Regions from separate parts of the Paenibacillus sp. TC-CSREp1 genome, predicted to be linked through region 1. Evidence: predicted binding sites of a transcription regulator. Region 1 holds the regulator's gene; each other region holds the start of a gene.
What was found. The regulator Rex, encoded in region 1, represses fermentation and respiration genes when NADH is low (regulators of the CRP and FNR family bind a similar motif). The targets are predictions, from matches to a motif close to TTGTGAAATATTTCACAA.
Positions count from the first base shown of each region.

Region 2: adhE (bifunctional acetaldehyde-CoA/alcohol dehydrogenase) is a predicted target of Rex. The motif match lies at 2,263-2,280, and genes of this name have one in related genera.
Region 3: ACQSGY_RS03095 (cytochrome ubiquinol oxidase subunit I) is a predicted target of Rex. The motif match lies at 5,874-5,891, and genes of this name have one in related genera.
Region 4: nirB (nitrite reductase large subunit NirB) is a predicted target of Rex. The motif match lies at 1,927-1,944, and genes of this name have one in related genera.

Region 1 covers NZ_JBNOKM010000006.1:211,757-219,626, forward strand. Annotated here, with positions in the region: gene ACQSGY_RS11090 (3-hydroxyacyl-CoA dehydrogenase family protein) at 1-566, opposite strand, end outside; gene ACQSGY_RS11095 (AAA family ATPase) at 700-2,202, opposite strand; gene ACQSGY_RS11100 (hypothetical protein) at 2,195-2,722, opposite strand; gene ACQSGY_RS11105 (DUF5590 domain-containing protein) at 3,052-3,582, opposite strand; gene ACQSGY_RS11110 (amidohydrolase) at 3,634-4,941, opposite strand; gene ACQSGY_RS11115 (redox-sensing transcriptional repressor Rex) at 4,925-5,581, opposite strand; gene dinG (ATP-dependent DNA helicase DinG) at 5,827-7,870, opposite strand, start outside.
Region 2 covers NZ_JBNOKM010000001.1:75,714-83,583, reverse strand. Annotated here, with positions in the region: gene ACQSGY_RS00405 (hypothetical protein) at 1-146, shown strand, start outside; gene ACQSGY_RS00400 (hypothetical protein) at 344-1,060, shown strand; partial or broken gene ACQSGY_RS00395 (Crp/Fnr family transcriptional regulator) at 1,204-1,919, opposite strand; gene adhE (bifunctional acetaldehyde-CoA/alcohol dehydrogenase) at 2,360-4,972, shown strand; gene pflB (formate C-acetyltransferase) at 5,785-7,870, shown strand, end outside.
Region 3 covers NZ_JBNOKM010000002.1:85,733-93,602, forward strand. Annotated here, with positions in the region: gene cydC (thiol reductant ABC exporter subunit CydC) at 1-1,470, opposite strand, end outside; gene cydD (thiol reductant ABC exporter subunit CydD) at 1,467-3,266, opposite strand; gene ACQSGY_RS03090 (cytochrome d ubiquinol oxidase subunit II) at 3,367-4,380, opposite strand; gene ACQSGY_RS03095 (cytochrome ubiquinol oxidase subunit I) at 4,377-5,756, opposite strand; gene ACQSGY_RS03100 (GNAT family N-acetyltransferase) at 6,230-6,763, shown strand; gene ACQSGY_RS03105 (DsbA family oxidoreductase) at 6,956-7,870, opposite strand.
Region 4 covers NZ_JBNOKM010000001.1:529,390-537,259, reverse strand. Annotated here, with positions in the region: gene nirB (nitrite reductase large subunit NirB) at 1-1,838, opposite strand, end outside; gene ACQSGY_RS02630 (metal-dependent hydrolase) at 2,117-2,824, shown strand; gene ACQSGY_RS02625 (hypothetical protein) at 3,119-3,439, opposite strand; gene ACQSGY_RS02620 (M42 family metallopeptidase) at 3,604-4,677, opposite strand; gene spoVAC (stage V sporulation protein AC) at 5,293-5,787, shown strand; gene spoVAD (stage V sporulation protein AD) at 5,784-6,800, shown strand; gene spoVAE (stage V sporulation protein AE) at 6,806-7,156, shown strand; gene ACQSGY_RS02600 (AAA family ATPase) at 7,340-7,870, shown strand, end outside.

The sequences.
Region 1 (7,870 bases):
ACGAAACCAGGGGATTCATAGATCATAACGCCTTTTTTGTCTACAACCTCTTCAACGAAACGACGAGTTTCTTCGAAAGTTGTATCAGACGTTTTGAGTCCGCGAATAATCTCAACAAGATCAACCCGGGATACCGGGTGAATAAAGTGCATACCAATAACACGCTCAGGATACTTGGTCGAGCTTGCAAGCTCGGTCAAACTCAGCGTGGAAGTGTTACTTGCCAGAATTACATTGCTTGGACAAACCTGATCCAATTGATGAAAGACTTTCTTTTTTGCTTCCAGGTCCTCTGTAATGGTTTCGATAACCATATCACAAGAGCCCAGTTCAGCAAGATGTCCTACTTTGGTAATCCGGGAGAGAATCAATTTCTTCTCTGCCTTCGTAATCGCCCATTTCTCCAGTTGTTTATCCAGATTGGTCTCGATCATATTGTACGCATGATCCAGCTTTTGTGTTGTGTGCTCCACCAGAAGCACATCAAGTCCTTTGGCTGCAAGCATCTGGGAAATTCCTTGGCCCATCGTGCCGCCGCCGACAACTCCTATTTTTTTGAAAAACATGGTTCTGCTCCATCCTTTCGGTTCTCTATTTCTCTATTGTACCCTGTTCGCCGAAAATTACAAATTTCGACCCAACATCTAATAATATCTTAGCACGAGTGAAATGTAAAAAAAAATAACCAGCATAAAGAAATTATGCTGGTAAACGGGCGCTGTCACGAAATTGACAACGAAATTGTTCTCCTGATAAAACTTCCTCACGCATCAGAATATCAAGCGAATTGTCGAAAATTGTCCGCTGTTCCTCAAGCCGGCGTTTGGTCTGCTCCATCAGCTCCTGCAAGATCACTTTATTCTCACGCATCAGCTCTTCCGTTGTGACCATATCCATGTTTACGATGCCGAGCGAGGTCAAGCCGGAAGCCATCATCGTCTGAACAACATTGGTCGCCTGCTCAAAGTCGTTACGTGAACCTGTGGAACGCCCGCCGTAATACATCTCTTCAGCAGCTGCACCGGCAAGAGCAATCATAATCTGCTCCTCCAGAAAACGCTTCGTATACAGAAACTGTTCCTGTTGGGGATTGTGACGCACATAGCCAAGAGCCTGTCCACGCGGACTCAGAGCGACCTGGCTAACACTTCCCGGGCGCACAAGCTCTGCCATTATGGCATGGCCGAGTTCGTGAATCGCAACCCTCTTTTTCTCTTCGACGCTCGATTCACGATCGGTTTTCTCACCCATCATCACTTTATCAATCGCAAGCGACAGATGACGCTGCTCAATCGTAGCCAGGCCCTCACGCATCGCGTATATTGCCGCCTCGTTCATTACACTCTCCAGCTGTGCACCCGAAAAACCATAGGACTCTTCTGCAGTCTTCTCCAGATTTACGTCCTGTGTTAAAGGTTTGTTCACGGCATGCAGCTCCAGAATATGCTTTCTGCCTTTTTTGTCCGGCAGATCAACCTGGATGTGGCGGTCAAAGCGCCCAGGACGGGTCAGCGCACTGTCCAGCATTTCCTTGCGGTTGGTCGCTGCAATCAGCAATATCCGCGGTGTATCGGAGGTATATATACCGTCCATCTCTGTAAGCAGCTGGTTTAATGTCTGATCATACTCACGCTGCTGACCGCCTTCACGTTTACCGCCTATAACATCAATCTCATCAATGAAAATAATTGCATTTTCCTTGTTTTCCTTAGCCGCCCGCGCTCTGGCATCCTTAAACAGATCCCGGATACGACTGGCACCTACACCGACATACATCTCAACAAATTCACTACCCGATGCAGCTACAAAAACGGAATCGGTATAATGTGCAGCCGCTTTGGCCATCAGCGTTTTACCCGTTCCTGGAGGGCCTGTAAGCAAAATGCCTTTAAGCGGACGAATACCGAACTTTCGTATCTCATCATGACGAATGAGAAAATCCAACGCTTCTCTTAGCTCCTGCTTGGCGCTATCTTGCCCTCCAATTTCCTCAAAGGTCAGCTTGGATGGCCCTTTTTTCTTCCGTTTACGCTCCTGGGCTGCGCCCACAGTAATTCCTCCGCGCATCTGCATCATAAATAACAAGCCACCTACCAGCGCTGCAGCCATAAGAATAGGTACAATATTCACTCCGACAAATGCAAGAAAAATAATCAAAACAGGAACAAATCCAATGGCTGCTTCTTTCGTCCATTTAGGCATTAGGCCACACTCCTATCTGGCCGGGTACACGCGGCAGAATAATAAACTTGCTGGCATCTCCGTCTCTCAGACTTACATAAACATTGTTGTCATCCATTGCTGTGTTCACTTTGATCCCACCCGTCGCCATCTTAGATAGCGTAGGGGTAATCTCTGCATATTGTTTGTTTTCCATCGCTTGAGCTACTGTAAACATCGCATCGCCCCACCAGCTCTCCAAAGCTTCATTCGAATGATCCACGACGTCCAGTTTAAGTGCACGTGAACCAATCAGGCTCTGTCCTTCTCGATGAAGGTATTGCACGAGTCTGCCTAAATCTACATTAGGTTTCAAATCAAGTTTCATTTGCACATCATTGCGGTTAATAGTTATCTGAGCACTGTTGACACCATCATACTGTGTAACCATCTTTTCAATCGGACTTTGTACAGCAACTTGTCGATATATGAACCAACCTCCGAACAACAGGACGGCAGAAACAACGGCAGTAATAATAATAGGCATTACTTTCAGCTTCAATTGAATTTCCCCTCCCAAAAATGAGCCTATACACGATCTACAGGCATATATAGTTAGCTGTACTTGAAATCTGCAAGAACTGTTGCAGATTTGTTTGCGTTATTTGTTAACTTCAGTACATATTTGAGTATATCACATCGTATATACAATATCGAAGGTGAAAATATGAATAAAATATTAAATTTAACTATATTAGTTGAACTAAAGATTTTACACAATCCACTCCAATAACTCTATTAAACTTTAACATAAGCTGTTTTGACAGCATTTACTATCGTGAACATGCCAAAAAACCGGTTCAGTCGATGTATCGACTGCCGGTTTCTTGGCTAGCTGTTAGGAACTGTATACACCAGATCTACCTGCTCCCCGGTGCTGAATCGGTAAAACCGATAATAATTGTGTGTATCCGCTTTGTAATATACCTGCCAAACGTAAATATTATTTACGACTCCGGGCATGATCCGATTAATCTCGCCGCCAGGCACGTCCGACTCGAAGCGACTGCGAATTTGTGTCTCAGACATCCCGTTCTGCAGCAGCTCACTGTGAACCCCGCCCGTACCTTGCACAGGCTTATTGTTCGCATCAAACTTCACCCATACCATAATATCCTGGTTGTCTTTATTTTTGGCCGTCATCGTCCAATAGATGTTGTCATCGCCTTCTTTTTCGCCCCAGACGTATTTGCGCAGCTCATCCGGTGATGTGATGCCGAGCTGGTCCTTCGCCGCCTGAATCGCCAGTGCTTCCTCCTGGCGCTGATCCTGTGTAACGTAGACATAATATTGCTGCAGTCCAAACAAAACCAGAACGAGGATGAGCAGCGATATCCAGATCCACTTCTTTTTTTTCTTCAAGAGCTGAACTTCCTTTCCTTGAAAAACTGCACACTGCAGCCTGTCTATTCCTTAACGAGCAAGCAGCTGGTCAAATGCCTGCTGAGCTTCTCGCAAAATACGCTCTTCATCAAGTGTCAAACATTCACCATGCTTCACTACCTGCTTCCCGTCAACCCAGACGTGCTGCACGTCCTTCGCAGAAGCAGAATATATCGTATGTGAAATCAGATCGGTATGCGGATAGAAATGAGCCTGTTCAATATCTAATGCAATAAAATCAGCCTTCATTCCCACTAGCAGCGCTCCTGTATCCTTCAGAAAGATAGACTTCGCACCGTAACCTGTTCCAAGCAGCAGCGCCTCACCAGCAGGTACAGCTGTCGGATCGCCAGATACACCTTTATGGATAAGGGCTGCAAGCCGCATTTCCTCAAACATATCCAAATTGTTATTACTCGCAGGGCCATCTGTCCCCAGTGATACCGTCACCCCGGCTTTTAACAGCGCTGGAACACGCGCTACCCCGGAGGCCAGCTTCAGATTACTCCCCGGATTGTGAGATACGGCAACATCATGACGCCCCAAAATTTCGATCTCTTCATCGTTCAGATGCACCGCATGAGCTACCAGCGAAGGGCGGGAGAAGAAGCCGTGTTTCTCCAGATGTGCCACTGGACGCAGACCATAATCTGTTACATTTTGCTCAACTTCACGTAAGGTTTCTGACATGTGTGTATGCAGCGGCAGGTCCAGATCATGTGCAACCTGTACCAGCTTCTCTATGTAGTCTGGAGGACAAGTATAGGGTGCGTGCGGAGAAATTACGGTTGTGATGCGTCCACCCGCCTGTCCATTCCACTCACGTGCAAATGCTGCAGACTCTTCCAGTTTGCGCATCTGCTCTTCTTCCGAACAAAGTCCGATTACACCACGCGCAAGAGCAGCTCTTGCCCCGGACTGTTCCACCACTTTTGCGACCTGATCCATATGATCGTACATATCCAGAAATGCTGTTGTGCCGCCTTTCAACATCTCCAGCACGGAAAGCGATGCTCCCCAATACACGTCCTCGGAAGTCATTTTGGCCTCCATAGGCCACATTTTTTCCTGCAGCCACACCTGCAATGCCAGATCATCGCCATGGCCGCGAAGCAGTGACATCGCTGCATGACCATGCGTATTGATCAGACCCGGCAGGAAGAGAAGCCCTTTTCCATCCACTTTAGTCAGATGCTCGTTTCCTTCCGGCAGCGTCTCACCAATATGCACAATCTTGTCATCCTCAACAACCATATATCCTAGCACTACTGTCCAGTTGGAGCCTTCATTTACAGCAAATTTCCCGTTGTGAATTACCCATTTATTCGTTGTTGTCATCTTGCTCCTCGTCCTTTCCGTTCTCCAAGTAATAAGCCAGGCTCAGCAAATCTGTTGTAAAATCAGCATGATGGATACGTACATGCGGAGGTGTTTTCAGAATGGTTGGTGCAAAGTTCAGAATGGCCTCAATCCCCGATTCAATCAGCTGGTCAGCGACATTCTGCGCTTCTGTATCAGGAACCGTGATGATGCCGATGCGGATGTTATCTTTTTGTACCGCCTCGGTCAGCTCTTCCATCGGTTTGACCGTCAGACTGTTGATCTTGCTGCCAATCTTCGGACCATATGCATCAAAGATAGCTACAATCTTCATATTGTCCTTGAGGTACGCATTATAATTCGACAACGCATGTCCAAGATTACCGGCTCCAACCAGAGCCACATTGATCTGTTGGTCTATTTTCAATATGTGACGAATCTTCTCAATCAAGTAAGAAACATCATATCCAATGCCTTTACGGCCAAAATCACCAAAATAAGCCAGATCCTTGCGAATCTGGGCCGGATTCAAGTCAAGGCGTTGTCCAAGCTCCTGCGAGGAAACCGTTGTCACCTCACGCTGCACGAGTTCATTCAAATAACGCAAATACACAGGCAGACGTCTTACTACTGCTTCTGAAATTTTATCCGATTTCATTCTTGCTCCCCCTTACCATTGCCACGATAAAATAATAAATAATGCTGCGATATCAAAATACATATTGAAAAGATGAGCATTCTGTATATCTACCTATGCATAGCTGCAGTATTTTTATATATACAGAATGCCCGCAAGTTAAATTTATAAGTTCATGATGTTCTGCCTGTAAAGTCTCTTTCGAGTGTAACGCCATGTTAAAGCACAATGCAATGCCATAGCTTACAAAAAAATGAATATTTTTGCTACTCGGCAGGTCGATCCAGCCATTCGGAAATACGCGGTACCATCTGTTCTGTGAGCATATGTTCCATCTTCGGCCCAGGCAGCGAGTACAGGAAATACTTGCCGTAGTAAGCCTCGATCACACGGGTATCATACACGATGACAATACCCCGATCCTTGCCGGTACGAACCAGTCGTCCAAATCCCTGCTTGAACCGGATGACCGCCTGTGGAACAGACAGCTTCATAAATGGATTTTTTTTCTGCTCCACCAGCAGTTCACTCTTCGCTTCGAGAAGCGGATGGTTCGGCGGCTGAAACGGCAGTCGTACAATCGCCAGACAGGTGAGAGCTTCGCCTGGAATATCCACCCCTTCCCAGAAGCTGCTCGTGCCCAGCAGTACCGCCGCTTTGGCATCCTGAAATCTTCGGGTCAGCTTGGAGCGATTGCCACTGTCCACCCCTTGGCCCAGCAGAGAAATGTCATTTCCCGACAAGGCCTCCTTGAGCGGATCATACACCTGGCGAAGCATTTTGTAAGAGGTGAACAGCACCATCATCCGTCCACGAGTTGCGATCGCCGCTTCAGCCAGCGATTGCACCAGCATCTGTACAAAGTGTGCATCTCCGACACTGCCCTTCAGACTCGGGAAATCACGCGGGATCACCAGCAAAGCCTGCTCACGATAATTAAACGGAGAAGGAAGCATGGATGTCAGCAGCCGATTATTGTCCGCAGCCTCCTGCAAGCCCAGCTGCTCAATCATAAACTGGAAGGACTTATCTACAGACAATGTCGCCGATGTAAGCACAACGCTTTTCTTTTTGTCAAAAAACATCTCTTTCAGCTGTGCACTTACATCCACCGGAACAGCGTATAGCTGAAGGGATTTACTGCGGAACTGACCGCTAGCTTCCATCCAGTACACGGTCTTGGCATCGTCCATACGCATGAAGAATCGCAAATTCTCCTTCATTGTCGTCAAATCCTTCAACAGTCCGGTAATATCTGTGATCAGGCTGTCAGACTGATAATCATCCTGGTCCTCTTTCACTTCAAGCAGCAGCTTGTCGCCCTTGCGAACCATATCGCCCAGAGTGACATAGATCTGGTTCTCCAGATCCTGCAGCTCCTGCCATTTCGCAGGCTTTTGCGATGCCTTCAGTCGAAGGGAGAATTGTCCTGTCTCGCCTGGTGACGCATCGCTGCGTTCAGGAAGCAGGCTGAACAGAGCGTCGCTCAGACGGTCCCAGAGCTCCTTAACTTCCACAGCAAGAGGAAACATCTCATCCACCATGGAACCCCACTGCACGCCTTTCTCGTGTCCTGACAGCTGTGAGCGCAGCATCGGCAGCTGCCCGTTACGGCTGTCCTTGAACAAACGTGTGAGTGTGTGCACAAGGGTAAAATATTTCATATGAAGACCCAGATGTTTACCCGCAACATCCTCCAGGTGATGGGCCTCATCGATAACCAAACTTTCGTATGCTGGCAAAAGCTGATGAGCTGCCTTCACATCCGTGAACAGCTTCGAATGATTGGTAATCACAATGTCCGAAAGCCCGGCCTCATGCTTGGCGCGGTGATAGAAACATTTGCGGAACCAAGGGCAGGATCTGCCAAGACATGATTCAGATTCGCTCTGAACAGTCTCCCAGAAGTCGCCGCCACGTGCACTGAGGTTCAGCTCCTCGTCATCCCCCGTTTCCGTTTGTGTGAGCCATACAATCATTTGAGCTGCTGTGAAATAATCCTCTTTTGGCGTAGCAAATTCACGTTTGTTGATTTTGTGTTCGAACTTGCGAAGGCACAGGTAATGCCCTCTGCCCTTGAAGACAGCGGCCTTGAACGGGAATGGCACCACCTGTGTCAGCATGGGAATATCCCGCTCACGCAGCTGCTCCTGCAAATTGATGGTGTGAGTGCTCACCATCACCTTCTGCTCCTGTTTAACACTTTCATAAATAGCAGGCAGCAAGTACCCCAGTGACTTCCCTGTGCCCGTTCCAGCTTCCAGAAGAAGATGTTTCTCTTCATCCAGCGCCTGTCGTACACTGCTAAAC
Region 2 (7,870 bases), on a different contig from region 1:
CCTGCTGTGTGCAGGTTGATGGTGAGCTTCTGGAAGGCCGTTTGTTAACAGGTGTATTTGTATCCGATACTCAAACTTTTGGACTCAATCCTTATCTGAAGGATGGGGACGGAGGCCGAACCTATATGCAACCTTTTGTACAATAGTCAGTCTGGTCCAAAAGCAGGACAAACGCTGGTATAGAGGCCCCTTCTTCTTGGGGCCATTTTTTGATTTGTGTGTTACAGCAGAAGACTGCCTGACAAAAGTAACGGCTTTGATACTGTTTTTTATTGAGGAATGTGCCATAATAGAGGTTATGGACAACAGGGTGAATGATTTTACGCAGGGTGGTGTTACCTACATGATGAAGACAATTCCCGGTTACATAGGACTATGTTTGCTTATACTCGCCGTTCTAACGGGCTGTACCCGAGAGCCGAAGCCTGCAGAGCAGCCGGTTGTCTCGGAAAAGGATTCGGCCAATACAATTACAGTTTCGATTGATGGCAGTACATTTTTACCTGATGCGACCAAGTCCATCAAACGTGATTTCAGTGAAGGTCTGACGCTCAAAAAAGCACTGCTGAACAGCGGACTGGTTGATTTTACGGCAGACGGCAAACGGATCCAATCCGTTGGTGAGGTTTCGCTGGATTCTTCCTTGAGCTGGGCCGTGAAGCTGAATGGCAAGGACATTCAACAGGAAAACTGGGATATCGAGCTTCATGCCAAAGATGAAGTCACTATATATGTCAAAGCTGCTGATAGTAGTGGGGAAGGTGTCGTGTATCAGACAACCCTGCTGAAAGTGAGTGGCGGCAGCATCAAGCCGAATCTGAAACGGCAATATGCCGGCATTTATGTACAGGAGTGTACGGTTCGTGACGTATTGAAATCGAGTGGTGTTGTACGTATGTCGGAGAACAACAAATATGTTGTTGCCGTAGAAAATGTTATCCCTGGTATGAATGAGCGCTGGGTTATTATGGTGAATGACAAGGAGCTAATGGAGAACGGGTTGGATATGAAATTAAGTCCACGGGATGCGATAAAGCTCGAACTGGCCAAAGTTTCCTGAACGAGTCTGACATATAGAGCAAGCATTAAAAGCCCAACGGTGTTTAACCAGGTTGGGCTTTTACTTGTGTAATTAAGCATTGAGCATGACAGTCAATTTGCCGAAACGATTCGGTGAATTGCTTGAATACTTGATTTTTCGCATCAGATGCGGCAAATTTCATTCGGACACAGTTCGCAATGACAGATGCCCTGCAGCATTTTCAAGTCTTTAATGACAATCATGCCGTTGTCATATTCGAGCGCGTCTTTTTTACGAAGATCGCTGAGCATGCGGTTTACACTTTCACGGGTAGCGCCAATCATATTGGACAGGTCCGTGTGCGTAATTTTTTTATGAATAATCACATGATCTCCATGGGCTTCTCCATAGGAATTCGACAGCCGGATCAGCGTAGAGCAGAGGGCCCCGGGTTTACCGTATAACATCAGATCACGGAATTTGGTTTGTGTCAGACGGTGGTGAATGCCCATCCATTTCATAAAATCAATGGCAAAGTCACAGTGCTGGCAGATCAGCATTTCCAGGTCCTTGTGCTCCAGCACACCAATCTCGCTGTCCTCCAGCACTTCTGCCGAAAAGCTGTGTCTGGAACCAAAGAAGGGATCAGCCTGCCCGATCATATCACCAGTCTGATTATGTACATGATCAGTTCCTTGCCTTCGTCGGTGGATTTGGTAATCTGGGCACGCCCCCGTTTCATATAATAAAGCTTGTCGGAGACGTCACCTTCCCAGTAGAGGTGTGTTCCTTCCGGGTAAGTACGGTCCTTCATTGTGACGAGCAGATGATTAAAATTGACTTCCGAGAAACAGCTGGTGTTACCGCGTTTTTCCAGTACGTTTGTTAAATCTCCCATACGTTGCTCTCCCCTTTGTATCCATCGGACGGCTATCCTTTAATAAAAAAACAGCCCCGTGGTTTGCCGCAAGCTGTGCCATCCTGATCTGGTCATCTCGGCCGTGTGGAGGTACGGTACAAATTGCGGTGGTTCAATTTTTAAGTTCAGTATATACCTAATCTTGGGGTTTGAGGGGCATGGAAAGCCTGTAAAAATGGCGAAATTTCAAACATTGTGATTAAATTCACTTTCGAAAGGGAAGTATGAGCCTGACAGCACTATATTTAAAATAGGAAGCAAAATTGCAGGGGAAGAGGGCTTGCCGAAGGCTGTTAAAAACTTAAATTAAATTTGTTATACTTTGTGAAAAAAATCACATATTTATTCTTTTACGCATGGTACGATGGGCATGTAAAGAAGAGAGACAAACAATACGAACCTTTAGGAGGATGAGGGAGATGGCTGTGAAGAATGAGGTCGCCCCAGTAAAAGAACCGACAGCAGGTCAGTATATTCAAACGTTAATTGACAAAGCAAACAAAGCACATGCAGCATTCATGTCCATGGATCAGGAACAAATTGACCGGATTGTGCAGGCGATGGCGCTTGCGGGACTGGATAAACATATGCTGCTCGCCAAAATGGCCGTTGAAGAAACAGGACGCGGTGTTTATGAAGATAAAATCACTAAAAATATTTTTGCAACTGAATACATCTATAATAGCATCAAATACGAAAAAACAGTAGGTGTCATTGAAGATAACGAGTACGACAGCTTCCAGAAAATTGCGGAACCCGTCGGCATCATTATGGGGATTACACCGGTAACCAATCCAACGTCAACAACGATGTTCAAAGCATTGATTGCGATCAAAACACGTAACCCGATCATCTTTGGTTTCCACCCATCCGCACAGAATTGCAGCCGCGAGGCAGCAAAAATCTTGCTCGAAGCTGCTGTGAAGCACGGTGCTCCAGCTGACTGTATCCAGTGGATCGACGATCCATCCATGGACCGCACCAACGCACTCATGAATCACAATGATGTAGCGCTCATCCTGGCAACAGGTGGATCAGGAATGGTTCGAGCGGCGTACAGCTGTGGTAAACCGGCACTCGGCGTAGGACCTGGTAACGTACCATGCTTTATTGAGAAAAGTGCGGATATCAATCAGGCAGTAACGGATTTGATTTTGTCGAAATCTTTTGATAACGGCATGATCTGTGCATCTGAACAAGCGGTAATCATTGAAGAGCCGATCTTTGATCAAGTGAAAAAGAAAATGATTGCGAACGGCTGTTACTTCGTCAACAAAGATGAAGCTGCCAAATTGACAGCAGGTGCAATCAACGCAGAGAAATGTGCGGTTAATCCGGCAATTGTAGGTCAGTCCGCTGTGAACATTGCAAAAATGTGCGGAATTGAAGTACCGGCAGGTACTAAAATTCTGGTAGCCGAGATTGAAGGCGTTGGTACAAAATTCCCGTTATCTGCAGAAAAATTAAGTCCGGTACTCGCTTGTTACAAAGTAAAAACAGCAAAAGACGGCATCGAGCGTGCAGCAGAAGTGGTAGCGTTTGGCGGTATGGGTCACTCCTCCGTTATTCACTCGAACAATGAAGAAGTGATCAACCAATTTGCAGATCGCCTGCAAACAGGACGGATTATCGTGAACTCCCCATCCACACACGGCGCGATCGGTGACATCTACAATACCAATATGCCATCATTGACTCTTGGATGCGGCTCGTATGGACGTAACTCAACTTCTTCGAACGTTACAGCTGTGAACTTAATCAACGTGAAAAGGGTGGCTCGCCGTACCGTGAATATGCAATGGTTCAAAGTACCGAACAAAGTTTACTTCGAAAAAGGAGCAACACAATATCTTGCCAAAATGCCGGATATTACTCGCGTAGCAATCATTACCGATGCCATGATGGTCAAACTTGGTTATGTGGAGAAAGTTGAGCACTATCTGCGTCAGCGTCAAACACCGGTTGCCATCGAAGTATTCTCTGAAGTTGAGCCAGATCCATCCACAACAACAGTAGATCGTGGTAAAGCGATGATGGATCGCTTCCAGCCTGACTGCATTATCGCACTCGGCGGCGGATCACCAATGGATGCTGCCAAAGCCATGTGGCTGTTCTATGAATACCCGGATACAGACTTCAACAACCTGAAACAAAAATTTATGGATATCCGCAAACGGATCTACAAATATCCTAAACTCGGCATCAAAGCAAAATTTGTTGCGATCCCGACCACATCTGGTACAGGTTCTGAAGTTACATCGTTCGCAGTAATCACAGATAAAGAGCAAGGTAATACCAAATATCCGCTGGCTGACTATGAGCTGACACCGGACGTAGCGATTGTGGACCCGGAATTCGTATACAGCCTGCCAAAAACAGCAGTAGCAGATACAGGGATGGACGTCCTGACTCACGCCATCGAAGCTTATGTATCCGTAATGGCGAATGATTACACAGACGGCCTGGCCATCAAAGCAATTCAACTGGTGTTCCAATATCTGGAGCAATCGGCACTGCAAGGGGATAAACTGGCTCGCGAAAAAATGCATAATGCTTCGACCATTGCAGGTATGGCCTTTGCCAACGCATTCCTGGGAATTAACCACAGCTTGGCGCACAAATGGGGCGGTCAGTACCACACTGCACACGGTCGCACAAATGCAATCCTGATGCCACACGTGATTCGCTACAATGCGAAAAAACCGACGAAGTTTGCATCGTTCCCGAAATATTCGCACTTCGTAGCTGATGAGCGTTACGCTGAAATCGCACGTATTCTCGGATTGCCGGCTCGCACAACGGAAGAGGGCGTAAACAGCCTGATCAAAGCGATTCGTGATCTGAACAAAAAACTGGGCATTGAGGAATCATTCCAGGAAATCGGATTTGACGCCAAAGACTTCGAAGCACATGTTGACTATCTGGCAGATCGTGCATTCGAAGACCAGTGTACAACAGCGAATCCAAAATTGCCGCTGGTGACTGAGCTGGCTGATGTATACCGCAACGCATTCTACGGCAAGTTTGAATAACAAGCAGCATAAATAACATCAACCACTAGGGTTGAGGCAATAGTACAGGGTTCCCCGAGCTGGGGAGCCCCGATTGCCGTATCGTCGCCAAAGGATTAGAGGAGCAGGAAAGGAGGTGGGAAAAGGAGGAGGTGACCCCCACAAAAAATGGGCAGAAAAACGAAGAAGCAAAGCGTTTTTTTTCAGGAGCGTTCAGTCGCAGGCCCGCACGAAGACAGCACACGCAGCGTACCAAGGAAAGCAACCCACAAGAGATGGGCAGAAAAACGGAAAGGCAAAGCATCCGTTTTTCAGGAATCTCCGAAAGGTCAGTGGTTGCCCCAAGCATGGCGGAGCAATGGTTCCTAAAAACAGGTAGGAACGGAAGGGGGAGGTGGCTGTTTGCACAATAGAGGTTCACACGTTAACGGAGCGGGCAGGACAAACGGAAGAAGCGGAGCGTTCGCCTTTATCCCCGGATTTTCACTTTGGAAAAAGTGAATCAAAAAAATCCGGGGATAACAGCGATCTGAAGTTGTTCTGCCCGCGGAGAGGCCTAGTGTGAACACTTTCCTCTGTACAATAAGACAACGCCCAACCAGAGTGAGAAAGGTCGCAAAGTTTGTGACAAAAATCACAGATGGTGAAAGCGCCAAGACGTATACTGAAAATGTAAGAAAAACATTCATTCCGCGGTTCCGGTTCCCAACTAGAGAGAACGTGTTCCGGCTCATGTGAAACAATTCACATCAATCGCGGATCTGGACATCTGATGATACGTGTACTGCAGCAATGTGATGTGTCCAGAAATCCAAAAAAGCGGAGGGATTAAGATGTCGGTGATCGAAAAGGATGTCAAACAACAAACAGGCTGGAGAAACTTTACTAAAGGAACTTGGACCAAGACCGTAGATGTGAATGATTTTCTGGTGCACAACCTGTCTCCTTATTACGGGGATGAGTCTTTCCTCGCAGGAGCTACCCAGAATACCAAAGAATTATGGGATATCGTATCCGATTTAACCAAAAAAGAACGGGACAATGGCGGAGTGCTTGATGTGGATGTGAATACCCCTTCAACCATCACTTCTCATCAACCGGGTTATCTGGATCAGTCCAAAGAGCAGATTGTCGGTGTGCAAACAGACGCACCATTCAAACGTTCCATTCAGCCATTCGGCGGAATTCGTATGATGATTGACGCGTGTGAAGCATATGGTTTTGAAATGCCTCAAGCTGTCATTGATATATTTACAAACATTCGCAAAACCCATAACCAGGGTGTATTCGACGCTTACACTTCAGAGATGCGTGCAGCACGTAAAGCAGGCATCATTACAGGTCTGCCAGATGCATACGGCCGCGGCCGGATTATCGGTGACTATCGCCGGGTTGCTTTGTACGGGGTAGATTTCCTGATTCGTCACAAAAAAGGCGAGCTCAACGCACTTGAAGTAGATGTTATTGATGAAGATGTGATTCGCCTTCGCGAAGAATTGTCTGAACAGATTCGCGCATTGCAAGAACTGAAACAACTGGGCGAAATGCACGGCTTCGATATTTCCTTGCCAGCAACAACAGCAAAAGAAGCATTCCAATGGTTGTACTTCGGTTACCTCGCAGCCATCAAAGAACAGAACGGTGCGGCGATGTCCCTTGGACGTGTGTCTTCTTTCCTGGATATCTACATTGAACGTGATCTGCAAGAAGGTGTGCTGACAGAAGAACAGGCTCAAGAGCTGGTGGACCACTTTGTTATGAAATTGCGGATTGTCAAATTCCTGCGTACACCGGATTACAACGAATTGTTCAGTGGTGACCCGACATGGGTAACCGAGTCCATCGGGGGAATGTCCGTTAATGGTGAAACACGCGTAACCAAAAACAGCTTCCGCTTCCTGCACACACTGCACAATCTGGGCCCTGCACCAGAGCCGAACCTGACCGTACTGTGGTCTACCAAACTGCCTGAAGCCTTCAAAGATTACTGCAGTAAAGTATCCATTGAAACCAGCTCCATTCAGTATGAGAATGACGATCTGATGCGTCCGATCTACGGTGACGATTATGGTATTGCATGCTGTGTATCCGCGATGAAGATCGGTAAACAAATGCAGTTCTTCGGTGCACGTGCCAACTTGGCCAAAGCTTTGCTGTACGCAATCAACGGTGGACGTGATGAAAAATCAGGAGCACAGGTTGGTCCGGAGTACCCTGCCATTACAAGTGAAGTTCTGGATTACAACGAAGTGATGAAACGCTTCAAACCGATGATGGAGTGGCTGGCTAAACTGTACATGAACACACTGAACGTGATCCACTACATGCATGATAAATACAGCTACGAGCGGATCGAGATGGCACTCCATGACCGTGACATTTTGCGCACGATGGCTTGCGGCATTGCCGGACTCTCGGTTGCGGCTGACTCACTCAGTGCAATCAAATATGCCAAAGTTAAACCGATCCGCAACGAACAAGGCATTGCGGTTGACTTTGAAATTGAAGGTGAATTCCCTTGCTACGGTAACAACGATGACAGTGTAGACAGCATTGCTGTTGAGTTGGTGGAAAGCTTCATGGGTATGATTCGCAAACATAAAGCCTATCGTAATGCAATGCCAACACAATCCGTACTGACCATTACTTCCAATGTGGTATACGGTAAGAAAACAGGAACAACACCAGATGGACGTAAAGCAGGCGAACCGTTTGCACCAGGGGCAAACCCGATGCATGGTCGGGACAAAAAAGGTGCACTGGCATCTCTTGGTTCTGTAGCGAAACTGCCTTATGAACACAGCCTGGACGGTATTTCCAACACCTTCTCCATCGTGCCAAAAGCACTGGGTAAAGAAGATGCAGTACGTAAATCCAATTTGACAGCAATGATGGATGGGTACTTCGGTCAAAATGCGC
Region 3 (7,870 bases), on a different contig from region 1:
GACGTCTTCCAGAGACAGATGCTGTAATTGAGCCGCATTCAGCACACGGAGTAACCGCTCTGCCTCCATTTGCTTGTCCAGATTCTGATCGTCTGCCAGCAGGTTGTCCCGAATTGTACCACGGAAGAAATGGCTTTGCTGCAGCACAACGCGAGTATTGTGCCAGATACTCTCTTCATGCAGTTCATTAATCGAGACTTCATTCAGCCTCAGAACGCCGGATGCTGGAGTACGCAGCTTGAGCAGCAGATCGAGAATGGTTGATTTGCCTGAACCGCTGGGTCCGACAATGGCCGTTTTGGAGCCAGGTGCAAAATGAAGAGAAATCTCCTTCAAGGCAGCACGCCACTCGCCCTCATACTGAAAAGAAACATTAGCAAGCTCGATCGCAACCGCTGATCCGTCTATGATCATTGAGTGATTTCCTTGCAGATCCTGACTTAGCTTACCTCGCTTATCTTGCTGACCCGGCTCATCTTGTTCGGCTCGTTCAGCCTGTATATCCTGCACATCTCCGGGCTGTACAGTCCCCGCAAGACGTTTGGCAGCATACTCACTATCTTGTTTATAAGCAGGCAGCACAGCCATTGCGGCTGATTCCTCGAATACCGTCTGTGCCGCGAGAATCAGCATCCCCAGGAATACACCAGACAGCTCTCCCTTTCCGATCAAAAAAGCAGCGATTGCAAGCACTCCCCAGGTTACCAGGTAAGTGACCAATATATGCATTGACTGTCCTCGAAGCAACTGCGTCGCAGCTCTCTGCTGTTCACGGGCAAGTGAATCAGAGGCCTGCTCCAGCATCTGCTCGCGCTGTGCCAATTGCCCATAGATTTTCAGATCACGAAAGCCATATAACACTTCAGTCACTTCGGTAGACAGCTTTGCGCGCTGCTGGCGCATCTGATCACTTCGTTTACGCTGCCAGATGACCACCAGTCCGGGTACAACAAACGCTGTAATCAGCATGCCTGCCACAAGCAAACATGCAATCCAGAAGGAATAAACGGCGGAAAATATGACGGTGCACAGGAACACCATCACGACCATCACTGGAGGATAGGCTACACGCAAAAAGTAATGCTGCAAGCTTTCCACATCACCAACGATGCGCGCCAGCAGGTCTCCGCTTCGATTCTTGTTCAATATGCCCGGAGTGAGAGGAATCAGCTTGGCAAAAAAAGTGGTGCGCAAACGGCTCAGAATGGAGAACGTTGCCCGATGTGAAGCGAGTCGTTCCCCGTAACGGCTCGCTGCACGCACAAACCCCAGCAGTTTGACCATCGATGTGAGCACAATCAGCGTGTATAACGGCGGCGCAAATACGGTCTGGGAGATCATATATCCACTGGCGGAGAAGAGTGCTACTCCCGCTGTACCCGCAATAAATCCGAACATAATGGATATCAGAATGTCTTTGCGTTCCTGCATCATGGCTTTGGACAGTACGGCCAGCTCCTTGACCTTCATGCGATCCCTCCTCTTTGCTGCATATGAACCATCTCGGCGTATGCGGGTAAACGCTCCATAAGCTCCTGGTGTGTGCCTTGATCTACGAGCGCGCCATCTGCCATAAACAATATCCGATCCGCTTGCTGAATGGTATACAGCCTGTGCGCTACGGTAATCATCGTTGCTGTCTGAGCCAGCGATGCAATCGAGCGCTGTAGAATTCGCTCGGTATACAGATCAAGTCCAACCGTCGGTTCATCAAACAAAATAACGGCAGGTCGTTTCAGGAAAGCGCGAGCAAGAGCAAGTCTTTGCTTTTCGCCGCCAGATAATCCTCTGCCTGCTTCTCCCACAGGGGTGTCCAAGCCCTTCTCCAGCCCGGCAACCATGTCAGCAAGACCTGCCTGCTCAGCTGCTTCTTCGATATCCTTTCGGGATACATCCTTCCCTGCACCGATAGCGATATTTTCAGCAAGCGTGCCTGCAAAAATATACGGATGCTGTGTAATATAGCTGATCTGCTTGAACCAGTTGACTTCATTCCATTGCGCGAGCGGCCTTCCGTTAACGAGAACAGCTCCTGCTGTTGGTTGTAATAAACCCGAAATGACATGCAGCAAGGTCGTTTTCCCCGATCCGCTTTTGCCAACGATTGCGATTTGTTCTGCCGGATGAAGCCCAAGCTGCTCCACTTCAAGTTCAAACCCTTCTGGTGCATAGCGAAAACGGAGATTTCGAAGTTCAATCGTTGGCGGCAGATAAGATGTAGATCGATTCTCACCGGATACGCTGTATGTCTCCATTTCCGATTGTGCAAACGGATGCGTCATCTCGTCCAGAGGTGAGCCGGATAGTTGATGTGCCTCTTGAGATGCCTCTTCTAACAATTGCTCAACCTTGCGAATAGCCCCCATACTTGTGCGTCCGGTGTGGAAGGCCGTTCCTGTATTTTTAAGCAAACTATAGAATTCAGGAACGAGCAACAGCACCAGAAAAGCCGTATGAAAAGTCATGGACTTGAACACTAGCAGCTGAAGGGCAAGCTCCAGCGCAACAATGCCGATGCTTAACATAACAATTGCTTCCAGCATAAATGTGTTGGTGAACGCAATTTTCAGAATGCTCATCGTTGTATCACGGAATCCCAGACTGCTGCGTTCAATCTCCTGCTGCTGACGGTCTGCACGACCGAACAGCTTCAGTGTCACGAGGCCCTGGAGCGAATCGAGAAACGTTCCCGAGAACATAGCCAGCTGTTCATACTTCTCTTCAGACTTGTTTTTGGTTTGCAGGCCCACCAGAATCATAAAGAGCGGAATAAAAGGTGCAGTGCATAACATAATCCAGCCTGTATTTGCATGTAAGGCGAAGGCAGCCGTTAATATTAAAATCGGAATGATCGCTGCCTCCATCATACGCGGAGTGTACTGACTAAAATAGCTATCCGCTTCATCTACTGCATCCAGTGCTACACTGACTTTACTTCCTGTCTGCCCCTGTAACGAGGAAAACATGGAGGCCCGGGTCAGGTGCTGCAGCACCATGGCTCGCATCCGTGTCTTGGCATGGGCTGCCATATGCAGACCAATCTTTCCGTTACCGTACATGAGCAGGGTTCGGATGATCATAACCGCGAGCAGCGTGCCGAGCAGCAGCACAATTGAGCCCAATGCAGCTTTCTCCACAAAGATTCGCTGTACTGCTTCGGCCGTTAATACGGCCTGAGCGATCACAGCTGCCCCAAGGGCTAGTGAAAAGGCCATAAGGAGAAGCCTGCTTTTACGAAGTGATGACATTTGCTGCTGAATCAGCATGGACTTCCGCCGACCAGCTTGTTTCCTTTGCCGTGCAGCTTGCTTGCTAGTGGATTGTTCGGCTTGCTTTTTCCTTTGCCTTTTCACAGGGCACCCTCCTTTATCTTTTTCCTTTGACATAATCGGCATCAAATAGAAACAGCCTGAATACCAGAATCAGGGAAGGAATGAGCAGACACAGTCCTCCAATGAATACAACGACAAGAGCGAATCCCATCGCTGGCGGGGTTGCGCTGCTTTGAATGGTGATATACGGATCCAGAATGTAAGGATACTGACCGATGCCATAGGCAAAGAACGCACAGAAAAATTGCAGCATAACACTGATAAATGCCAGTCCGTAACGACGACCGTTGTACAGCAGCCACATCGCAATCATGAAGAACGCCACAGATAAAGCGAGAAGCCACCAGAGGTCCATCATATTTTGAAAATGACGCTCATTGTGCTGACCCAGATATATAAAGGAGGTCAGGGCCAAAATGATCGTTGGAGTGCTCCAGAACAGCGCATAATTCCGCATGAGTTGAAGTGCAGCACCGTCCTCTGCCCGCGAGGCGTAAAAGGTTAGAAACGAACTGCTGATAAACAAGACCGAAACGATGGCGAGACCAACGATGCTCCAGGACAACGGATTAGTCAGCAAGGCCCAATAGTCCAGCGACACGGTCTCACCCTGCTTCAGAATAAATCCCCCTTCCGACAAGGTCAGTGCCACGGACAGGGATGCGGGAATGAGCAATCCGGTTGCTCCATATAAGAACAGGTAAACGATGTTGTTTTTGGAGCCATAATTTTCAAAGGCGTAGAACGAGCCCCGAATGGCGAGCAGAATGACGGCAATACTGCCCGGAACGATCAATGCTGCGCCATAATATGAAGCCGTATCTGGAAAAAAACCGACGATGCCAATATAGAAAAATACAAAAAATACATTCGTAATCTCCCATACAGGAGATAAATAACGAGAGATTAAACGATTAATCAGATGGTCCTGCTTGGTCAGGCGTGCGTGAAAGGCAAAAAATCCGGCTCCGAAATCAATCGATGCAACGATCAGATATCCGTACAGGAACAGCCAGAGCACCGAAATGCCAATCAATTCATAGCTCATGACAAATGTCCTCCCTTCCCTGCTTCAATAACTTGATCCCGATCTTCCCTCGTCTTAATCCATTTCTCCATTTCAAGCTCGGCCGGGTTGTTATTGAACAGACGTTTCAGAACGAGTGCACATATCACACCCAGCACAATATACAAGAGCAGGAAAACAAAAAATAAAATGCGTACACTCGGGGATGTCGTAGCAGCCTCCTCTACACGCATGTATCCTCGAATAATCCAGGGCTGTCTCCCGATCTCGGCATAGAACCAGCCCATCTCTACTGCCAGAAAGGCAAGCGGTGCGCTGACAGCAACCAGACGAAGCAGCCATTTGTTGAGTGGATTACGTCTCTTCCAGAGCACAAAGAGAAAGTACAAAGCAGACACAGCTAACAGCGCGAACCCGATACCTGCCATCACATCAAAGAGATAATGCACCAGCAGAGGCGGTTGCTCATCAGGCGGGAATTCATTCAGCCCGGTGACCTCGGCATTAAAATCCCCAAAGGCCAGAAAGCTGAGCACCTTGGGCAGATGTAGTGCACCTATAATCTCGTGCTCGGCATTCAGCCAGCCCAGTAAAATCAAATCTGCACCACGTTCAGTCTCAAAATGCCATTCTGCAGCTGCCAGCTTCTCCGGCTGATGCTCAGCCAAAAATTTGGCAGATACATCACCAGCAAGTGTATTTAGCAAGCTGAACACCAGCACAACGGCCATCATCAGATTTAAGCCTTTTTTGTGGTAGGATGATGCACCTCTTCTTAGCATCGCCAGCGCTGCGATGCCCGCGAGCAGAGCGGCTCCAGTAACATAAGCAGAACTAAGCACATGAAATACCTTGGAGAACGATGCCGTATTTAACATGGCCTGCACAGGATTGACGGCTGCGAACTGCCCTGCCTGCATAACAAAACCTTCAGGCTGGTTCATAAATCCGTTCACCGTTGTAATAAAAACAGCCGACATGCCTGCTCCCGCCACAACGGGAATGGTTAACAGCCAGTGGATGTAAGGATTTTTGAACCGATCCCATGTGTACAGATAAATGCCCAGGAAGATCGCCTCGAAGAAAAACGCGAACACTTCCATAAATAACGGCAGTGCGATGACATTGCCGGCCAGCTTCATAAAGTTTGGCCAGACCAGAGCCAGCTGCAGGGATATCGCCGTACCAGTCACCACCCCTACGGCCACTGAAATGACAAATCCTCGCGACCACCTCTTGGCCATCAGTATGTAATGAGGGTCCCGCTTGCGAATGCCGATGAATTCTGCAATCGAAATCATCAGGGGTATACCCACACCAAGTGTTGCAAAAATGACGTGAAAACCTAGGGTCAGACCTGTTACAAGTCTGCTCCATAACACCGTATCGATTGCCATCTTGTAATGCCTCCTCTGTTGTAAAATAGGTCTGCTGCTCCTGAACGAAAGTTGTTTACATGTGTGCGCAGGTGATCGTCAGCTCTGGTATAGGCATAAGTAATAAGCTTGTGCATCATGAGAAATATTTCACAATTCAAATGACAGCGATAGATTGCCACTAGGCCCAGACCTAATATTCAAAATTAGTATATCCTCAATTTTAAGCAATTCAATCGATGACACGTCTTCGCCTCCAAACGTTCAAGAAAGGCTCAACACTTTCTGACAAGTTGGTGAAATTGTTCACAATCACCCTTTCGGGCTATTGATTTATCGGATGAAACCCATTATAAGAGCAACGATTTATGTTAAACTGAGGGAGCTTGCTTGCTTACCCCTCTGCTGCTTGATTCAGACATGCTGTATTATTCGAATAAACCCATACATAAGGAGATGTTTTATTGAATATTGTTGAAGGTCCATTTGATCATATGTCGGAGACGACACGATTAGTGATCCGCCCATTACGGAACGAAGACTATGCGAACTGGCTGCATGAATTCGAAAGCCGCGCTCCCTCCTTGCATCAACATGATCCTGGAAAAATAGATATGAGCGAGTGCACACCGGAATGGTTCGAACAACTCGTTGAACGGCACCAGGAATTGGCGCGTACCGATAAGGTTTATATATTTGGAGTATTCAGCAAAGAAGACGGTACCCACCTGGGCATGATTGATATAGCCACGCTGGCTAGGGAACCATTTCAATGGGCCAGCTTCGGTTACACGATCCACAATCAGCATTGGAGAAACGGATATGGCAAAGAGGCCGTAAGCGAGGTGCTTCGGATTGCGGCTGAAATATTGAAGTTTCACCGCTTGGAGGCCCATATTAATCTGGATAATCATGCTTCGATCAAGCTGGCTGAAAGTGTCGGCTTGCAATTTGAATGTGTCCGCAAAGGCTTTATCTATGAACATGAGGAATGGGTGGATCATCTCGTTTATTACAAAAACCTGTGATACGGACTTCATCTATCTAAAATGTATATCTAAAAAGCAGCTGCCCATTTTCAGAGCAGCTGCTTTTCCACATTAGTTTAACGAACAATTTCACATGTATTAATGTGACTTTTTCAGAATATATCCCTCGGGGAATTTGTAATAACACATGGATAAATGTACTAATTCTGCTGTTATCTTTTTCCTGAGACTTTACACCCGCTGAATAGCCATTTCATTTAGAATTTGCTGTACCCGGTAAGTGTTTTCTTGTAGTTGGGATTGCACATAAGACTCCACATCTTGCTGCTCGATGTCGTACAGCACTTCAATTTCTTTGGAAAACAGAAGATGTCCTTCTTCGATTTTGTGAGACAATGCTTTGATCTTCTTCGGCTTCGGTGTTTCACCCAAAACCTGCTGCAGTGCTTGAACATACGTCTCCAGTGTGCGGGCGCCAACCACCTTGATGCCTTGCTGCTCTTTATTCACAATAATAATGGATGGAAAACCTCGAACCCCCAGCCGGGCCACCATTTCGAAATCTTCTTCCAATAGATCTTGTGCCGATTGCTGTGATGCTGCTTCTACGATTTCTTTGCCATTCAGCCCCAGATCATCAACAAGCTCAATAAGCACGTCATCTTCTCCGATATTACGATTCAATGCAAAAACAGCTTCACGTGCAGCTCTTAGAAATGCCTGCTCCTTCCCCGGAACCATACGTTGAATGACTTTAAATACACGAGACGGCGGATAGGAAGACTGAATCGGATGATCATACCACAAGGAACCGTCAATTGGCATCCGTGAGTGCTCCCCTACTTCTCTCCAATGTCCACCCACATCTGAAGGCTTCTGAATCCCGTTTGCCCCATCGGAGAACCCTTCCCAGCTTGCTAACAAACCGCCCATTTTAGTTTCCACACGAAAATAATGACCGTACTCCTCTATAAACCGATTCAGCACAGGCTCCAGTGCCCAGCAGTGTGAACAGATCGGGTCTGTCGCATAATACAACGTTATTTTTTTCTCTTCCTGCTTCAGATTAATAACCTGCATCTCTTCTTCATCATTTATTCCGCATACACCTGTTTCTAGGTCACACATCATCGATTCATGACTCAT
Region 4 (7,870 bases), on a different contig from region 1:
TTAGGCAGGTCTTCTTTTTTGACACCAATCAGGTCGAGCCGCTGACCGCCGGTTACTTTGACCGCTTTAATATCGTATTTGACTGAAACGTCAGCAATCCGTTTGAGGTCTTCCGGTGTCGTTACCCCGCCATACATCCGAGGCACAACCGTGTAGGTTCCATCTTTTTGAATGTTGGCATTCATCCGTTCGTTCACAAAACGGGATTCTTTCTCGTCCTCATGTGTATCCGGATAGATCATGCCCAGATAATAGTTGATAGCCGGACGGCACTTCGAACATCCCTCAGGTTGACTCCAGCCCAGTACATTCATAACCTCTTTACTCGTTTGCAAGCCCTTTTCCCGGATTTCGGCTACAATCTCATCCCGTCCAAGTGAGGTGCAGCTGCAGATACCCTGTTTGGCTCCGGCTGTGAAGCCATCTCCAAGCACATATTGCAAAATCTGTTCCACGACCGGCTTACATCCACCGCATGAGCGGGTTGCACCAGTGCAGGCTTTGATTTCATCGACCGTTGTGAGTCCCTGATTGGTGATTACATCCACGATGGCTCCTTTGGTTACCCCGTTGCATCCACAGACAATTTCGTCTTCGGGCATCGTTTCAACAGAGGCTGTTTTTTTGTGGCCTCCGCAGCCTGTACCCATGAGGGAGCTGTATAATTCCTCGGTCATTTCCGTATGGTTTTTGATCAGCTTCTGCAGCTCGGCCGAATCGGTGATGTCACCGAAGAGTACGGCACCGACCATTTTGTTGTCACGCAGCAGAATTTTTTTGTAGGTTCGTTTCCAGTCATCTTTCTGTGAGATCACCGTATGCTCCGGTCTGTCAATGAACTCGCCAGTAGAGAACACGTCTACACCCGAAATTTTGAGCTTGGTCGATACAACCGAGCCTTCATAAGGGGCTGTTTCAACACCGCAGATATGCTTTGCCAGAATCATGCCTTGCTCAAACAGAGGGGCCACCAAGCCGTAACATACACCCCGGTGTTCTGTACACTCCCCGACAGAGTACACATTCTTCATAGAGGTTTGCAAGTAATCATTCACAACAATTCCGCGGTTCACTTCAATGCCGCTTGCACGAGCGACCTCGACATTTGGCTTGATGCCTACCGCCATAACTACAAAATCAACATTCAGCACCGATTCATCGGCAAAACGAAGCCCCTCAACCCGTTCGCCGCCAAGCAATTCTGCTGTCTGTGCTCCCATTTTGAAGCGAATGCCTTGACGCTCCAGTTCGGCTTTGAGCATGGCCGATGCCTGTGAATCCAGCTGGCGCTCCATCAGATCCTCCATCAGATGAACAACGGTTACATCCATGCCAAGCTGAACCAGCCCTTTGGCTGCTTCAAGTCCCAGAAGTCCACCGCCGATGACCGCAGCCCGCTTGTACTGTTTGGCTGCTTCCAGCATAACGTTGCAGTCCGCAATATCGCGGAACCCGACAACACCTTGCTTGTCATGACCCGGAACAGGCAGGATGAAGGAACTAGAGCCGGTTGCAATGATAATTTTGTCGTAAGGGACGCGAGTTCCTGCTTCTGTAATGACTTCATGAGTTTCAGCATCGATGCGGGAAACTGTAGTGCCAGTATGGAGGGTGATGCCATAATCTTCATACCAGTGAAGGTCATTCAGCACGATGTCGTCCAGCGTTTTGCTGCCTTCCAGCACGTATGAGAGCATAATGCGATTGTAGTTCGGATAGGGCTCTGTACCGATTACAGTAATATCAAACCGTTTAGACAGCTTTAAAATTTGTTCAACGGTGCTGATTCCAGCCATACCGTTACCAATGACAACGAGCTTTTCCTTGTTTCCGTCCATGAGAATTGCCTCCTTGGGTAAATCTTGTTGATTTACCTGCATTTTTAATGGCTTATATTTAAATTGTAAAAGGTCTGCCTTGAAGTTAATGTGATTTATTTCACTAATAAAGATAGATCATTCATATCAAAAGAAGTGTGATGACGCTCACGGAAACTAAAAAATTTTTCAGAAATAAGAAATACGAACTATTGTTCTCGTTATTAATCCATTGTATGATCGATACGGGATCAAATACGAATAAGTTCCCTATTTCTATGAAAGGACGTTATTGCACCATGATGGGAAGATCCCACCTCATTATCGGCACAGGCGTATCCCTTTCAGTGCTGCAGCTGCTGGGCATGCCGGTCACGGCTCCGGCGGTAACGGTTGCACTGATCGGCTCACTGCTGCCCGATATCGACGAGCCTAATTCACTGCTGGTATCCAAAGCGCTGCCAAGCAGCCTGATTCGGCTGCTGCAGACGATTCTTTTACCTGCGGCGGTATTTGTGTATTTCTACATTCCAAGCAAGCCTTGGAATCTGCTGCTTGCTGTACTGATCGGGCTTGTATCCTTTTTGCCTTCACGATCACTGCGTAAAGTGCTGATGTTTGTCATTGGACTGGGGCTGGTTTTTTACGGACATGCTTTTGCCCCGTGGAATCTGATTGCAGGCAGTCTGCTCATGTTATGTACTACGCTGACACACAGGGGGCTGACACATACCTTGTATGGAACCGCCGTTTGGACCGGCTTGCTGTACAGTACAACGCAGCAGCAGGGCCCGGAAATATGGGTGGCCGGAGGAGCTGCTTATGCGATTCATCTGCTGGCTGATTCGCTGACTAACCGGGGGATTCGCCCTTTGCCGCCGTTAAAGCTGCGTATCAGAGCAAATCTGATGAGTACAGGGACCAAACACGGAGCCGTTGTTGAGAATGTTTGCGTAGTGCTGACGTTCATTTTAGCCTGGTTTGCATTTTCCCCTTTATTTCTGTAGATATCACAACAATTAAGCGAAACGCCAGCCCGATGAATGGACTGGCGTTCTTCAAATTTAAGGTCTTCTTAATAAGAATGCAATGCGTAATACAGTACCCATTCTGAACATTGTTGGCTGGACATCGTGCCAGAAAAGGGGCGGGTTCAGGTATTTGTAGGTGTACTGCTGAGTGTTTCGATGTCTGTCGAACCAAACACAAATAATACGACTAGAATAAGTATAATTAACGTCTCGGCGAAACCGACACCATCGAATTCAGACATCACATGCACCTCTTTTCGTTCTTGACATTTAGGAATTTATGCGCTGCTGAAACGCCTGAATGACATCGTTCAGCGTCATATCACGGCCCGTTTCATCGAGAAACTGAACCAGTTTATCTGAATTGGTAGGTGTGACCTTTTGAAGTGTCTTGTACTGCCCGACGATCTCCACAACTAATGTAGCTTCGCGAAACAACGTAACGGCATCTACTCTCAGCTTACCACTAACTAATAATGCGGCAACAATCAGTTCAAGTTTTTTTCCGCTAAGATTCCCACCAAGAAGGGTATTTGCAGCATTGGTTTTTCTGGAACCTTTATTTGATTTTCCATTTCTGCCTGCTGCCATATAAAGGTCCCCCGCTTATTGATAATTGGTTATCCTATCTTATGTATCTGGTCCTCATTATGTTCAATAATTACATTCTATTTGTGTAATTCATAGAAAAAGAGATACCCTCGAAGCAGATTCGGTGAGGTATCTCTGTGGTTAGTTCACAAGCATGTAACTAATTAAGCATTATTGATAATGGTGTCCATCGTGGTGCGATCAAGGCCCTTCACCAGCTTCACAATCAGCTCTTTGGCTGCATCATAATCGTCGGTGTGAATAATGGATGAAGAGGTATGAATGTACCGAGCGCAGATGCCGATAACGGTAGATGGTACACCGATGCCGCTCAGATGAACCTGACCTGCATCCGTTCCGCCAGGCGAGATGAAATATTGCATTTTGATCTGATTAGAAGAAGCTGTATCCTGTACATATTCAACCATACCCCGGTGGGTAAACATGCCTGGGTCAAAGATGCGAAGCAATGCGCCCTGACCGATATGGCCGAAGGATTGTTTGTCACCTGTCATATCATTGGCTGCACTGCAATCCAGTGCGAAGAAAATGTCTGGTTGGATAAGATTTGCCGCAGTACGTGCACCGCGCAGCCCCAATTCCTCCTGAACGGTTGCACCGGAATACAGCGTATTCGGCAGCTTTTCCTTATGCAGCGCTTCAACCAGCTCAAGAGCCAGTCCGACTCCGTAACGATTGTCCCATGCCTTTGCCATAATTTTTTTAGGGTTTGCCATCGGTGTAAATTCACAGATTGGTACAATCTGCATGCCCGGGTGTATGCCCCAAGCTTCTGCTTCTGCACGGTCATCTGCTCCGATATCCAGGTACATGGTGTTGAGATCAACCGGCTTGCTGCGTTGTGACTCATCCAGCAGATGAGTAGGCGTAGAGCCAACAACGCCGGTAATGCGGCGCTCAGGTGTAATAATCTGCAACCGCTGGGATAGAACCGCTTGACTCCACCATCCGCCGAGTGGACGGAATTTGATCATGCCTGTTTCTGTGATTCCCGTTGTCATGAAACCTACTTCGTCAAAATGCCCGGCTACCATCACTTTCGGGCCGGCTTCATCTCCCCGCAGTACACCAAAGAGACTTCCCAGACGGTCCTGTACAAATTCATCCGTATACGCGGACATTTGCTCCTTCATCCATCCCCGCAGTTCACGTTCAAAGCCGGACGCAGAAGGGAATTCTGTTAACGTTCGGAACATGTCCAACGTTTTTTCATTCATGTGCAAACAACTCCTCTGTTGGGTATGTAGATCAGGGCACAGCAGAACGGCTACTGGCCTGAAGTCCTTATTAATATTAAGGACTTGTTATTAACCACTGGTCACAACCTAGTATGAACCTTGTACAAGTGATTGTCCATGATTATATTACGTTTTTCAGGCATGTTATTTGATGATCACGTCAGTTTCATGCACTTTTGTCTCCGCTTTCGTCTTAATCCTGAGACCGATCTTGTGAATATACTTGGATAAAAGGAACCTTGTCGCTTTTTTCCAGAGGATATCCTCATAACGTTTGTTTTTATAAGGAAGGAGTCGAATATGAGATGAAGCCTCCAGATGAAGGTCATGAGAAGATGCTGTTTATTGTGTTGTTTATTTTGCTCGTCATCATTCTTCTTTATTTATAACCAAACCTTCCATACGCGAGTGATTTATCCAAACCTTCCATTCGTGAGATTTATCCAAACCGTCCATAATGGAAACATATGCTGTTGCTCGCCGGATACATAACCTGCCCGGAATTTACAAACAATGAATAAAGAAACTACACATAGGCAATCAGCCACAGCTGTTTGAATCCACATTCACATAAAGGAGGTCCTATGCTTGCCGATGCAATCTGCAACTGGAAAAAAGAAAATCTCATCACTGTCAATGGATGAGAAGGAGTATAAGAAAGTCGCCAAAAAACATGAGCCATCACGTCCGATTTTCAAAAATTGCCTCAAGGCTTTCTTTGTCGGGGGAACGATTTGTTTGATAGGACAAGCGATTCAAGAGGCATTTATGGCGGGAATGCATATGACATCCAAGGAAGCTGCGAGCCCTACCGTCGCAGTGATGATTCTGATCTCGGTTATTCTCACCTGCCTCGGTGTGTACGACAAAATTGCACAGTGGGCAGGAGCAGGCACCGCTGTACCCGTAACCGGATTCGCTAACTCCATGTGCTCCGCTGCGCTGGAGCATCGTGCGGAAGGACTCGTGTTGGGTGTAGGTGCAAACATGTTCAAGCTCGCCGGCTCAGTCATTGTATTTGGAGTCGTGGCCGCATTTATTGTCGGTATTGTGTATGCCTTTCTGGGATTCGGGGGTGGACACTTATGAAACGGCTGGGTCGTCAGACGTGGGAGTATGATCATCAGCCGCGCATCATAGGCAGAGCAACCGTGGTGGGGCCAGATGAAGGCCAGGGGCCGTTGGCCAATGATTTCGACTATGTATATGACAACCTTGAGATTGGGGAGAAAACGTGGGAAAAAGCGGAGCGGAAATTGCTCGAGCAAGCCTCACAGCTCGCGCTTATTAACGCGAATAAAACCAAGGAAGAATTGCATTATTTTGTTGGCGGAGATTTGATGAACCAGATTATCAGCAGTTCTTTCTCTGCAAGGCAGCTCGGGGCCCCTTATCTCGGGGTGTTTGGAGCTTGTTCTACCTCGATGGAGACACTGGCGCTGGCTTCGATGATTGTGGATTCCGGTGCGGGCGATTATGTGCTTGCTGGTACGGTGAGCCATAATTGTACCGTAGAGAAGCAATTTCGTTATCCGACAGAGTACGGCTCTCAGAAACCTCCCTATGCGCAGTACACCGTAACCGGGTCTGGATGCGGGGTCGTCTCCCGTACTGGGGAAGGACCCGTTGTAGCTAAAGCGACCATCGGCCGGATTATGGATTTGGGCATCAAGGACCCTTTTAATATGGGTGCAGCTATGGCTCCGGCAGCGGCGGATACCATCATTTCTCACTTCAGGGATACCGGTCTGGAGCCGGGATACTATGATCTCATTGTTACAGGGGATCTGGCTTCTGTGGGTCTGCCTATTACCAAAGAACTTCTGCGCAAAGAAGGTATTCCGATGGAACAGACGGTTTTTAATGACTGTGGACTCATGATCTATGATCGTGAGAATCAACCGCAGGTCGTTGCTGGTGGAAGCGGGTGCGGGTGTTCGGCCACGGTTACGTATGGCCACATTCTGAACCGGATGCAGAAGGGGGATCTGAAACGGGTGCTTGTCGTTGCAACAGGCGCGTTGCTGTCCCCGCTGTCCTATCAGCAGGGCGAAAGTATTCCTTGTATCGCACATGCTGTAGCTATCGAACAGGAGGGGTGAAGAACATGCAATTTCTGTGGGCTTTTATCGTCGGGGGTCTGATCTGTGTGATTGGACAGCTGCTGATGGACGGGGTAAAACTGACACCCGCACATACGATGAGTACACTTGTGGTCGCTGGAGCGGTTGCCGATGCAGTTGGTCTCTATGATCCGCTGGTGAAATTCGCGGGAGCAGGTGCATCCATACCAATTACGAGCTTTGGCAATTCTTTGGTACACGGCGCGTTAACCGAATTGGAAAAAGAGGGTTGGATCGGTGTAATCACAGGTATTTTCGATCTGACCGCAGCCGGGATATCGTCAGCGATTATATTTTCTTTTCTCGCGGCGCTCGTTGTTCGACCTAAAGGTTAAATTTTTTAAAATAGGCAGGGGCTTCGGATAGATTTTATCCGGGGCTTTTTTGTCGTATTTATGCATGAACTGCGTTGTATATGACGGCTGGAAACAAATTGTGAGCTGCTTCGAGTGTACTCGTGCCCCCGGATCATGTACAATAAAAGGAAATCTGTATGCTTGTTTAGGAGGTTAGACCACATGCCTGTGCGCAAAGAGTCGATCCAAATTATATCTGCAGTTCGTTCGAATCTGGAGTCCTGCATTATGGGGAAGTCCTTTGAGATTCAACTTTTACTCACTGCTTTGCTTGCAGGCGGGCACGTTCTGATTGAAGACGTACCGGGAACGGGCAAAACTCAGTTAATCAAGGCACTGTCCAAATCCATGCGCGGTGAATACCGGCGTATTCAATGTAATCCTGATATTTTACCAAGTGATATTACGGGAGTATCGGTGTTTCATCCAAAGGATGAGCGTTTCTATTTCCGGCCTGGCCCCGTCATGACCAATATTTTGCTGGCTGACGAAATTAACCGTGCAACGACCAAAACACAGTCCGCGCTGCTGGAAGTGATGGAAGAGCGCAGTGTAACCGTAGATGGAGACACGTACGATCTTCCCCATCCGTTCATGCTCTGTGCAACCCAGAACCCGATTGATTTTGAGGGTACGTATACACTGCCTGAAGCACAGCTTGACCGGTTTATGTTAAAGATCAGCCTGGGTTAT